Regions from separate parts of the Lysinibacillus sp. FJAT-14222 genome, predicted to be linked through region 3. Evidence: predicted binding sites of a transcription regulator. Region 3 holds the regulator's gene; each other region holds the start of a gene.
The links. The regulator Rex, encoded in region 3, represses fermentation and respiration genes when NADH is low (regulators of the CRP and FNR family bind a similar motif). The targets are predictions, from matches to a motif close to TTGTGAAATATTTCACAA.

Region 1: the regulator Rex is predicted to act here: its motif matches at 2,005-2,022, upstream of yeiL (transcriptional regulator YeiL).
Region 2: the regulator Rex is predicted to act here: its motif matches at 2,958-2,975, upstream of AN161_RS25890 (cytochrome ubiquinol oxidase subunit I).

The regions. Positions count from the first base shown of each region.
Region 1 is NZ_LIYL01000068.1:7,880-12,098, forward strand. It holds gene AN161_RS26830 (oxalate decarboxylase family bicupin) at 1-739, shown strand, start outside; gene AN161_RS26835 (MFS transporter) at 794-1,945, opposite strand; gene yeiL (transcriptional regulator YeiL) at 2,047-2,709, shown strand; gene AN161_RS26845 (hypothetical protein) at 2,716-3,006, opposite strand; gene AN161_RS26850 (diaminopimelate dehydrogenase) at 3,289-4,219, shown strand, end outside.
Region 2 is NZ_LIYL01000064.1:41,221-45,439, forward strand. It holds gene AN161_RS31205 (hypothetical protein) at 203-325, opposite strand; gene AN161_RS25885 (cytochrome d ubiquinol oxidase subunit II) at 339-1,364, opposite strand; gene AN161_RS25890 (cytochrome ubiquinol oxidase subunit I) at 1,361-2,707, opposite strand; gene AN161_RS25895 (diacylglycerol kinase) at 3,105-4,019, opposite strand; gene AN161_RS25900 (thioredoxin family protein) at 4,160-4,219, opposite strand, start outside.
Region 3 is NZ_LIYL01000025.1:6,015-10,233, forward strand. It holds gene AN161_RS13140 (ATP-binding cassette domain-containing protein) at 1-1,537, opposite strand, end outside; gene AN161_RS13145 (redox-sensing transcriptional repressor Rex) at 1,762-2,397, shown strand; gene AN161_RS13150 (twin-arginine translocase TatA/TatE family subunit) at 2,549-2,743, shown strand; gene tatC (twin-arginine translocase subunit TatC) at 2,764-3,585, shown strand; gene AN161_RS13160 (type II CAAX endopeptidase family protein) at 3,698-4,219, opposite strand, start outside.

The DNA of each region.
Region 1 (4,219 bases), on a different contig from region 3:
TCTTGAAGATGGCTGTGAATTTCTACTGGTGTTTGATGATGGGCATTTCTCAGATCTTAATACATTTTCTATATCTGATTGGTTTGCTCATACTCCTAAAGATGTGCTGTCCTCCAATTTTGGTGTTCCTATTAGCGCTTTTAAACATATTCCGAAAGAACAGGTCTATATTTATCAAGATAAGGTTCCAGGACCTATAGACACACAAAAAATACAATCCCCATATGGTACAGCTCCCGAAACGTTCAAACATCGTCTGCTTGCACAAACTCCTATTAAAACTCCTGGTGGCAGTGTCAGAATTGTGGATTCGACAAACTTTCCTATTTCTAAAAATATCGCAGCAGCACTTGTCGAGATTAAACCTGGTGCAATGAGAGAGCTGCATTGGCACCCGAATAATGACGAATGGCAATATTACCTTCAAGGCAAAGGGCGTATGACAGTGTTTGCAGCTAATGGTGTGGCGAGAACATTTGATTATCGTGCAGGCGATGTAGGGTACGTGCCATTTGCAAATGGTCACTACATTGAGAATACTGGTACTGAGACGTTATGGTTCCTTGAAATGTTTAAAAGTGATAGATTTCAGGATGTCTCGTTAAATCAATGGATGGCTCTAACTCCATCTGAACTAGTAAAGAGCAATTTAAATGTTGGTCCTGAACTTCTTAATGTTTTAAGAAAGGAAAAGTGGCCGGTTGTAAAATATCCTGGATTTTCTTATTATCCAAGGTGAGCATATAAAAGCAGGTGAAGAAAGATACATTGTCTTTCTTCACCTGCTTGTTTTTTAAAATTGATATTTATTTCTAGTAGCAAGCAATATACCGATTGCTGGAACTGTACAAATAAGCATTGCTGCAAATGATAGTCCAGGTGAAATCTCGTATAAGTAGCCGCCTAAAAATGTAAGGATAGCTGTACTTAATCCCATTCCTAATGCCGAGTAAAGGCCTTGTGCATTCGGAATTTGCTCCTTCGGTAATGTTTTTGTTAAATAGCTGATAAAAGCGAAATGCGCTAGAGCAAATGATAATGCATGCAATGTTTGAGAAGCGACGAATACCCAGATATTAGGGAATAGGTAAATCAGTAGCCAACGTAATGAAGAACCACTTGCAGCTAAAAGTAATAAAGAAGATGAGCGCCAATTTTTAAATAGTGTATCAGCTTTCATAAAATATAAGATTTCGCAAATAACGGCGATGTTAATAATCATCCCCATATAGAACGGATCGACATGTAAATCACCTAAATATATATAGCCGTAGCTGTAATAAGAAGCATGTGCGCCTTGCAAGAGGATAACGATTAATAAAACAATAGGGAAGCCTTTGATTTTCCACAATGTTTTCATCGACAATGATTTTGCACGTTGTTCTTTTGTCGGCACAACGAGTAACTCTTTTGGTGTAGCCAATTGTTGCATCAACAGCATAACGATAAGACCGATCACCATACTCCAAAGGATAATGTCATTGCCAAATATGCCTGTCAGCATACTTATTATTAATACTGCAATGACAAAGCCAACGGAACCATAGGAGCGGCTTTTACCATAGTGTACAAGTCCATGCTGTACTAGCGTTGTTGCACTACTTTCAACGGCAGGTAACAGCGCTGGATAAAAAATGCTAAATAAAAGGGTAACAATAAGAAGCGAGATAAAGCCCGTGCTTGGTATATAAAGTAAAGTTGTAATTAGGGCACCTGTTGCTAAGATACTAATGAGTCGTTTATTATGCACATATTTTGCAAGCGTCGGGAAGAAAAATAGATTTGATGTTGCCCGTGCTAAAAGACCACAGCCCATTACTACACTTGCCTGTGATACAGTAAGATGTTTAGCATCCACAAGCCAACCTGTCCAATAAGGTAAGAAAATACCCCATGTAATGAAAAATGTAAAGAAATTTTGAGAAAGCCATCGTTGATTGTTCATAAATTTTACATACCTCCAAGTTAACTATGTTGAATAATAGCATGTTCATCGGTACAATAATGTGAGATATCTCACATTTTTTCGGAGGAGAGAGTAAAATAATGCATATACTGACAGCTGAGGAACGTTCATACTATCTTGATAAATATCCAATAGATGATTTTTTTTCTTTTGAAATTGATCCATTTCTAGAAATATGTAAGTTTGACAAAGGTGAATGGATTTTTCAAGAAGGGTCATTTCCAGATACGTTATACTACATGATCGAAGGAAAGGCGAAGCTATACATGACACATAAAAATGGCAAGGTCTCGCTTATCGATTACTTGGAAGCACCACTTTTTATGGGGGAAATTGAGTTGCTTAATGAGGCAAGATATACGAAGGGGATTCAGACAGTAACCGAGACAATTTGTTTTTCGATTACACAGTCCTGCAAAGAAAAGTTACTCAAGGATGTACTATTTTTACGTAAACTTTGTGTGTTTTTAGGGGAAAAGGCGTTCAAAATGACGTCAAAATATACACAAAATCAAGCATTTCCACTTGAAAATCGACTTGCTGCATTTATTCAATTTTCGTCAGATCAAGGAGTCTATAAAGAAAAGCATACGGAAATCTGTGAATATTTGGGGGTTTCTTATCGGCATTTATTATATGTACTTGCACAATTTTGCGAAGAAAAAATTTTAGAGAAGAAAAAGAATGGCTATCACATTATGAATGAAAAGCGTCTTTCCGAACTGGCACAGGAAATACTGTAAGGAGTGCTAATACTTATTGTATTCACTTTTTTTAACTAACCAGCGTGCTATCTCCTTTCCGCTATGGTAAAAGTTAGCCTCATTGACTCTTTGATTTTGTATGGAGATATTTAGGGTTTCTTCTATAACGCCAAAAGGTATAACCCTTAAACATTGGTGTGTGTTGGGTGGAATCTTTTTGTGCTTTACCTCAGTTTCGATATAAGCTTTAGTAGATTTTTGTGCATTTTGGAATGGACGAGTAAGTAATTCTCCTTGTTCCATTGTTGTGCTTGGTGAATAACAATTACCTTTCATTCAACATGCCCCCTTTGTCGTTAGTTTTATTGTACAAGACATGCGGTGAGAAAAGTCTTCATTTACAAGGCTTTTACGAAAACTTAAAGGTTAGTGATTGAATTAGTAATATGTAACCGTATTCATGCCATTAACGAATAGAAATCATAGAAAACTTGTATAATTTCTGGAGAAAAACACGTACTCAAACTATTGTGAATTTTCCTAACACAACGTATTATTGTAAGTAGATTTAACGTGAAGGACTTCACATAGTCACGTAATCGTGAGGAGGAATTTTTAATGAGTGCAATTCGAGTAGGTATTGTAGGTTATGGAAATTTAGGGCGCGGAGTGGAATATGCAATTTCACAAAATCCAGATATGGAATTAGTAGCGGTATTCACACGTCGCGATCCTTCAACTGTAAACATTGCAAGTAATGCAGGCGTATATTTAGTGGATGATGCTGAAAAATTCCAAAATGACATTGATGTAATGATTTTATGTGGTGGCTCAGCAACAGATTTACCAGAGCAAGGACCACACTTTGCACAATGGTTTAATACAATTGATAGCTTTGATACACATGCGAAAATCCCTGAGTTTTTCGACGCTGTAGATGCAGTAGCACAAAAATCTGGTAAAGTATCAGTCATTTCAGTTGGCTGGGATCCAGGTTTATTCTCATTAAATCGTTTACTTGGGGAGTCAGTTCTACCAGTAGGTACAACTTATACATTCTGGGGAGACGGTTTAAGTCAAGGTCACTCAGATGCAGTACGTCGCATTGAAGGTGTAAAAAATGCGGTACAATACACATTACCAATTAAAGAGGCTGTAGACCGTGTGCGAAACGGTGAAAACCCTGAGCTGACAACACGTGAAAAACATGCGCGTGAATGTTGGGTTGTTCTTGAGGAAGGTGCAGATGCAGCAAAGGTTGAGCAAGAAATTGTAACAATGCCAAACTATTTTGACGAGTATGACACAACAGTAAACTTTATTTCTGAAGAAGAATTTAAAGCAAACCACACAGGAATGCCACACGGTGGATTTGTTATTCGCAGTGGCGAAAGCGGCGCTAACGATAAACAAATTCTTGAGTTCTCATTAAAACTTGAAAGTAATCCAAACTTCACATCTAGTGTTCTAGTTGCTTTTGCACGAGCAGCTCATCGCTTAAATCAAGCTGGAGACAAAGGTGCAAAAACAGTATTCGATATCCCATTCG
Region 2 (4,219 bases), on a different contig from region 3:
TGTAGCATGTTGTGGCAGATGAAAAAAGAACAAGGCTTGGTATTAACGGCTCGGGTGTGTTGAGAAAGTGATAGCTCTTGCCACCGACTGCTAGGGTATGCCGAGAATGTGATCGGCTCTCAACCCAAACCTCAGGTATGCCGAGAATGTGATTGACTCTCACCCAAACTGATAGCCTTTACATGAGTAGAAAAAAGAGCCGCTATTCGCGACTCTTTCCCTCTTTCTTTACGATGTGGTAATCTCTCGGTGCCCACCAGAAAGCAGCAACTATTCCGAGGATGACGACTATAAATGGTGCATAAAACATTAAAAAATTCCCCATCGTTTTATTCCTCCTATGCGTGATTGTCTTCTTTCCCGGTCACATAATTTTTGTTGAACAAGAATAATTTCAACAATAAGTACAGTGATGGAATAAGCAGACATAGTCCTAAAATAAACGCAATGACGAGTGCAATCGCCATTTGTGTACTTGTAAAGCTATCGTAAATCGTTAAATATGGATACAATAAATATGGATATTGAGCGATACCATAGGCGAAGAATGCTACGGCAAATTGTGCAATCAATAGTCCCACCGCAAGGCCGTATTTTTTTCGCATCCATATTAACACCACAGTAATAATAAATAACACGGCTGAAATGGCAAACATCCACCATAAATTAACCATATGATTGTAACTTTCAGAATTGATGGATTTCATTTCGTACATAATGCCAAGAGCACTCACCATTAATGGTACTGCCCAAACAAGTGCGTATTTTCGCATTAGTTTTGTTGCTTCTACATCCTTTGCCTTATGAGCATACCATGTTAAAAACACAGCTGAAATATAGAGTACTGCTGCAATGCTTAACACGACAATACTCCAAGCAAATGGACTCGTATACAATGTCCAGTAGTTCAAAACAGGTTGCCCGTCAACAAGATCAACATAGCCACCAGCAGCAATCGCAAATACAACAGACAGTGAGGCTGGAATGAGTAAGCCTGCTACACCATATGTCAGTGTGTAGCCGATATGTCCACGTGAGCCATACGATTCAAACGCATAGTAGGAGCCTCGTATGGCAAGCAGCACTAGTGAAATACTTACTGGGACAAGTAAAATCGTTCCATAATAAAAGGCTGTTTGTGGGAAAAATCCAACAATCCCGACAAAGAAGAATACTAAAAAGACATTGGTTACTTCCCAAACAGGTGATAAATAGCGCTTAATAATATTCGTTAAAATATGATTTTTGCCGATGAGTAGGCTGTAGGCATTGAAAAAGCCTGCACCAAAATCAATCGAAGCTACAATGACATAGCCAAATAGGAAAATCCACAAAACTGAAATACCTAAAATCTCTAATGTCATAAGATGTCACCGCCTTTTTCAGAATGGCGATCTTCTATTTCACGCTCAATCGGATTCTTTTTGAACATACGAACTAAAACCACAATACTTCCTATTCCCAATACAACATACACACCTGCGAACAATAGCAGCATTAAATCCACATGGTCACTAGTTGTGGCTCCTTCTGGTGTTCGCATTAATCCATATAAGATCCAAGGCTGTCGTCCAACTTCCGCAAGCCACCAACCTGCTTCAATCGCAATAATTGAAAGTGGCCCCCCAGCAACGATAATCCACCTAAACCAACGTGTATGAATAAACTGCCATCCACGTACTTTCCCGGTTACGTAAAGTAGTGAAACTAGTGCCATGAACATGCCAATAAACACCATGAGATCAAAGAGGTAATGAATATACAGTGGTGGTTGATCTTCTTTAGCAAATTGATCTAAGCCGACTACCTCTGCGTTTGGATTATTATGCGCTAAAATACTTAGAGCATAAGGTACTTTAATAGCATATTTTACTTCTTCACCGTCTAATACACCAAATAGAATAAGTGAGGCTTTATCGCCTGTTTCAAAATGCCACTCAGCTGCAGCTAGTTTTTCTGGCTGATATTCTGCTAAGTATTTTCCTGAGAAATCTCCAATAACCGCTGCTGCAATAGAGAAAATCAGACCCATCTTCATAAGTAGTAATAAAGATTTTTTATGGTATACATGCTTAGATCCTCTAAGTAGACGGTATCCTGCAATAGATGCTAATACAAATGCGGACGTCATGTAGGCTGTAACGAGAACATGCGCTACCTTTGTCGGCATCGCTGGATTAAACATCGCTAAAAAAGGTTGAATATTTACAAGCTGTCCGTCCACAATGTCAAATCCTTGTGGCGCATTCATAAACGCATTGACAATTGTTATAAACACAGCTGACATCGATGCACCAACAGCAACAGGAATTAACAGTAGCATATGCTTTTTCTGACTATCGAAGCGATCCCAAGTATATAAGTAGATGCCAAGGAAGATAGCTTCAAAGAAAAATGCAAACGTTTCCATAAAAAGTGGTAATGCTATTGTTTGACCGGCGAGCTGCATAAAATTCGGCCACAATAAAGACAACTGTAAGCCAATTGCTGTCCCTGTTACAACTCCGACTGCAACTGTAATGACAAAGCCTCGTGCCCAACGTCTTGCCATTAAAATATAGTGCTCATCATTCTTTTTATACCCAGTCCATTGTGCAATCATAATCATTAACGGGACACCCACACCAATCGTTGCATAAATAATATGGAACGATAAAGTTAGCTCCGTTAATGCTCTACTCCAAAAGACTGCTGATTCATTCACCATTTCATTGCCCCCCTAACTTCCGAATATTCTTCCAAGTATGGAAAGTAGCATGATAATTGCAACACCAAAGCTTAGCCATATGAGCTTTCTTTCCTGTGACTTATACAACGGCAACACTTCCTTTCCCTTATTTATACCCCCATTTTCCACTATTACAACGAAAAAAACCTTTATAATGGACCGAAATTTCGGCCTATTATAAAGGTTTCAAATTTTGTTCAAGTAATATACGCACATTTGCCAAACATTTTTCTTAATTCATTCACAATCCCAATAATAGGAAACAATTCACTCTATATAAGGTCATCGCCATAACGTGCGGTTGATTTCCGTTCCGACTAGGGGCGTCCGATGAGGGCTCACTCCTAAATTGAGCAGAGCCCTGCTTTTATGTTCGTTATATACGGTCTTCCTCACGAATGTCTGCTAGCGGAACAAAAATTTCAATATGGCGCTTTAGATTTTCAAATGTTGCAGGTGCGTCCCCACCATACTCACCATCTAAGTTTAAATGTACTTCGTCTTCAGTAGACACTTTTACAACACTTGCCTTTTTATAAATTACACGATCATCATTCAAATGCTCGCCCCTTAATGCCATTGCGGCAAGCTGAATAAATTCAGGTAGGCTCACTTTTTTCAATACTAATAAAGTAAAGTAGCCATCATTAATACTTGCGTCTGGTGCAAGCTTTTCAAAGCCACCTACTGAATTTGTTAAGCCACATAAAAACATCATAGCATCCCCATCAAACACTTCACCATCATATTCGATACGCATATGGGAAGCTTTGATCGATGGGATCATTTCCACTGCTTTTAAGTAATAAGCTAACTGTCCTAACATTGTTTTCATTTTACTTGGCACTTCGTAGGTTAACTCTGTAATGCGTCCACCAGCAGCAATATTGATGAAATAGCGTTCCCCATTTAATAAACCAACATCAACTGGCAACGTCTCACCTTTAGTAATGATCTCAACGGCAGCATCAATATTTCGAGGAATATGCACAGCACGGGCAAAATCATTCGTTGTGCCCATCGGAATTAGGCCAACTTTCGGACGGTTTTCAAATGGACTCACACCTGAAACAACTTCATTTAATGTGCCATCTCCACCAACTGCAATGATTATATCAAAGCCACGTTCTACTGCATCCTTTGCTGCCATGGTTGCATCGCCTTCACCAGTTGTTGCGTGACAAGATGTTTCATAGCCTGCTACCTCTAATTTTTCCAATACTTCTGGTAGATGCTTTTTAAACACTTCACGTCCAGATGTAGGATTATAAATGATTCTTGCTCGTTTCATAACATACCTTCCTGCTTCATAAGATTCTATTTCTTTCAACGAATTATCCGTTTAAATGTTGCATTGAATTTCTATTAGTCAACAAGAGACAAAGCATGTCCTAAACAAAATTCTCTGACATGCAGCCATGTGATCTACAATTATTGCAATGCAGCTGTTACTTGCTTTTTAAAGTCCTCATAAACAAATGTCCAATATGA
Region 3 (4,219 bases):
TAGTAGCGATTCGATTGATGAAATATCGGTCATGCGATACAAATAAGAGCGTTCCAGGGTAATCAATAAGCGCGTTTTCCAGTACCTCTTTACTATCTAAGTCTAAGTGGTTGGTAGGCTCATCGAGAATTAAGAAATTTGCCTTTTGCATCATCAACTTAGCTAATGCAAGTCTTGCTTTTTCTCCACCAGATAAAGACGACACAATTTTATCTACATCATCTCCACTGAATAAGAATCGCCCTAGCACTGTGCGAATATCCTTTTCAGTCATTAAAGGCCATTCATCCCATAGCTCTTTTAGAACACTTTTATTGCTCGATAGCTTTGCCTGCTCTTGATCATAATAACCAATTTGAACATTTGTACCATTGCGAATCTCTCCAGAGAGTGGTAGTAAATCTTTTACGATAGTTTTTAATAAAGTTGATTTACCAACACCATTTGGCCCAACAAGTGCAATGCGATCCTCACGGAAAGTGCGTAATGTGATACCGCTTGATATTTCCTTATCTCCATAACCTACCGCCAAGTCATCAATAGATAACACATCGTTACCACTTTGGCGTTCAATTGTAAAACCGAAGCTTGCTGATTTTTCATCGCCATCCGGAGATCCCATCCATTCTGTTCGTTCAAGCATTTTACGACGACTTTGTGCCATTTTAGTAGTGGAAGCACGAGCAATATTTTTTTGAATAAATTCTTCGAGCTTAGCTTTTTCATCTTGCTGACGTTCATATAACTTCAAATCACGCTCGTAATTTTTCGCTTTTTCATCTAAATAGGCACTATAATTGCCTGTATATTTTGTGACGCGGTGACGAGATACTTCGTAGACAATGGAAACAACCTGGTCTAAGAAGTAGCGGTCATGGGAAACAATTAAAATAGCTCCTTCATAGCCTTTTAAATATGATTCCAACCAAGAAAGGGTTTCAATATCTAAATGGTTAGTGGGCTCATCGAGTATTAATAGGTCAGGTTTACTTAAAAGAAGCTTAGCAAGTGCTAACCGAGTTCGTTGTCCCCCTGATAGTGAACTAATTGGTTTTTGGTAATCATCAGGGTAAAACTGCATGCCATGAAGAACAGAACGTGTATCAGATTCATACTGATAGCCACCCGCATCCTTAAAATTATGCTGTAAATGATCGTATTCAGACATTATTTTGGCATATAGAGTAGGATTTTCATAAACAGCAGGGTCAGCCATTTGTTGTTCTAATGACCGAAGTGCTTGTTCTTGTGTAATAAGCGGCTCAAAAATTGTCATCATTTCATCCCAAATCGACAATGTTGAGTTTAATCCAGCATGCTGCTCTAAATATCCAATTTGTACACCTTTAGGGATAATTATATCGCCAGAGTCATATGACATTTGTCCAGCAATTATTTTAAGTAAAGTGGACTTACCAGCACCGTTACGTCCTACTAATGCAACGCGGTCACGATGTTGAATCTCTAATTTTACGCCACTTAAAATTTCATCTGCAAGGAAGGATTTATATAGTTGATTGACCTGTAAAACAATCATTCTTGACACCTCAATTCCTCCTTAGTGTAATGGATGAGCGATTTGCTTGCAATGTCGATGCTTTACTTATTCTAAGCTGTCATGTAAGATTGAAACGATTTCCCTTTAGTTAGTGGCGTAAAAAGCGCCATTAACTAAAGGGAAATCCTCCAGTGAATATAACTTAGAAAGTAGTTAATTAAGCATGTATCATGTGATTTGATACATTTTAAGGAGGAAAAAGTTTGAAACAAGAATTAAAAATTCCACAGGCCACTACTAAAAGACTTCCTCTTTACTATCGATTTATCCAAAACTTTGCGCAAGAAGGCATGGAACGAATTTCGTCGAAGGAACTGAGTGAAGCGATGAAAATTGATTCTGCTACCATTCGCCGTGACTTTTCTTATTTTGGTGCTCTTGGGAAAAAGGGTTATGGCTATGATGTGCAGCATCTATTAAAGTTTTTTAGTCAAACGCTTGATCAACACGAAACGACAAAAGTAGCGTTAATTGGTGTAGGAAATTTAGGTAGTGCTTTATTAAAATATAATTTCCAAAAAAATCATAATACTCATATTGTTGTGGCATTTGATTCAAAGGCACCGAAGGAAGGGAAGATGATTAGCAATATTCCTGTTTTTCATCCTGATTTATTGGAAGAAAAGTATGCAGAATATGGAGCGGAGCTTGCGATTTTAACAGTCTCACCACGCTCTGCGCAGAAAATGGCTGATAGATTAGCAACAATGAACGCAAAGGGCATTTTAAACTTTACGCCAGAGCGTATTACTGTACCAGATAAAATGCAACTATTAACAATCGATTTGTCGGTAGAATTGCAGGCACTCATATATTTAATTCGTAATCAGGAAGAGTGAGTAATTACATAGCGATTGAGAGTTTGTTAAACAGTTTGAACTATTATATTTGTATACTAAAAAGTTGGTCTAAAAAATTTCACATATAATTAGTTAGCCAAACGCTCATATTTGAGTTAAAATGAAGCATAAATAAGAGGAGGTGGCTGAAATGGGTATCGGTCCTATGAGCCTGGTCATTATCGGAATTGTAGCAATCTTAATTTTTGGCCCTAAAAAGTTACCAGAGTTAGGAAAAGCTATGGGCTCTACACTTCGTGAGTTTAAAAATGCTACTAAAGGGTTAGTAGACGATGAAGATAATGATAAAAAGAAAGTCATCGAAGTAAAAAACGATGATAAGTAATTGAAGGATGTCTTGCTAATATGAATGCAAACGATCAAACTGTCATTGAGCATATAGAAGAATTAAGGAAACGACTTTACTTTGCAGTCGTTTTCTTTGTTATTGCGATTGTTGGGGCGTTTTTTTTAGCGGAGCCACTTATTCATTTTTTACAAAGTAGTGAAACGGCACAAAGCTTCTCGTTAAACGCTTTTAGGATCACAGATTCTATTAAAATTTATTTTCAAATGATTTTTTATATTGCTTTTTTGTTGACGTCTCCGATTATTTTATATCAGCTATGGGCATTTGTTTCACCAGGGCTATATGAAAAAGAACGTAAAGTCACATTAAGCTATATACCATTCACTTTTATATTATTTGTAGCTGGAATTGTTTTTTCTTACTTCATTTTATTTCCATATGTATTGAACTTTATGATTGATTTATCTGCTCGCCTTGGAGTAAAGCTAACAATTGGAATTAATGAATACTTTTCATTTTTATTTCAAATAACCTTGCCTTTTGGTTTTATATTCCAATTGCCGATCATACTTCTATTTTTGGCTCGTCTTGGCATTTTAAATCCGCAAATTATGACAAAAAACAGAAAGTATGCCTATTTTGGGCTTTTTGTTATAGCGGCTATGATTACACCACCTGATTTAATGAGTCATTTAATTGTAACAGTGCCGATGTTTATTCTCTATGAATTTAGTGTTTGGGTTGCTAGAATAGGTTATCGTAAACACTTAAAATCAGAGGAAATGCGACTGAAGGAAGAACAGGAAGCTGAGCAAAAACGTCAGGTCGAAGAGGCGCTTGAACAGCAGCGACGTCAAATAGAAGAATTGAATCAATAATAATGGAAGCTCGGTGCGAAATAGAAGCATCGAGCTTTTTCGTTGTAAAGGTTAGCGATAAACTGTAGGTAAAACTAAAAAAATCAGTGGGAAGAAAAACTCCCACTGATTTTTATTGCATTTTTTCTAGTTCTTCAAGAAACTTTTGCAATGGTTCTGCATACAATTGTACAAGTGTCACAAAACCATTCAGCATGACGTGGGCGATAATTGACGTCCAAATGCGTTTTGTTTTGTGATATAAGAAGGCAAAAATCAATCCACAAATTGTATAAAGCAAGATATGTGAGAAGTCGAAGTGAATAAGTGCAAAGAAAATGGCACTTACAATACCGGCTACCCAGAAATTAGTTGTTTGGACAAGCGATCCAAAAATAACACGGCGGAAGACAAACTCTTCTAAAATTGGTCCAAAAACGACAATTGCTAGTATCGCAATAGGAGCACCTTTTGCGATAGCTACAATATCAGCTGTGTTTTGTGACCCACCTTGGATACCGAATATAGCCATTTCGATAGCCGCGCCAATCATTTGGCCAAAGAATACTAAGAAGAAACCAATAATCCCCCACATAATTGTAAGTGGTATAGTTTCTTTCTTTCCTTGATAAACATCCCAAAACGCTTTATCGCG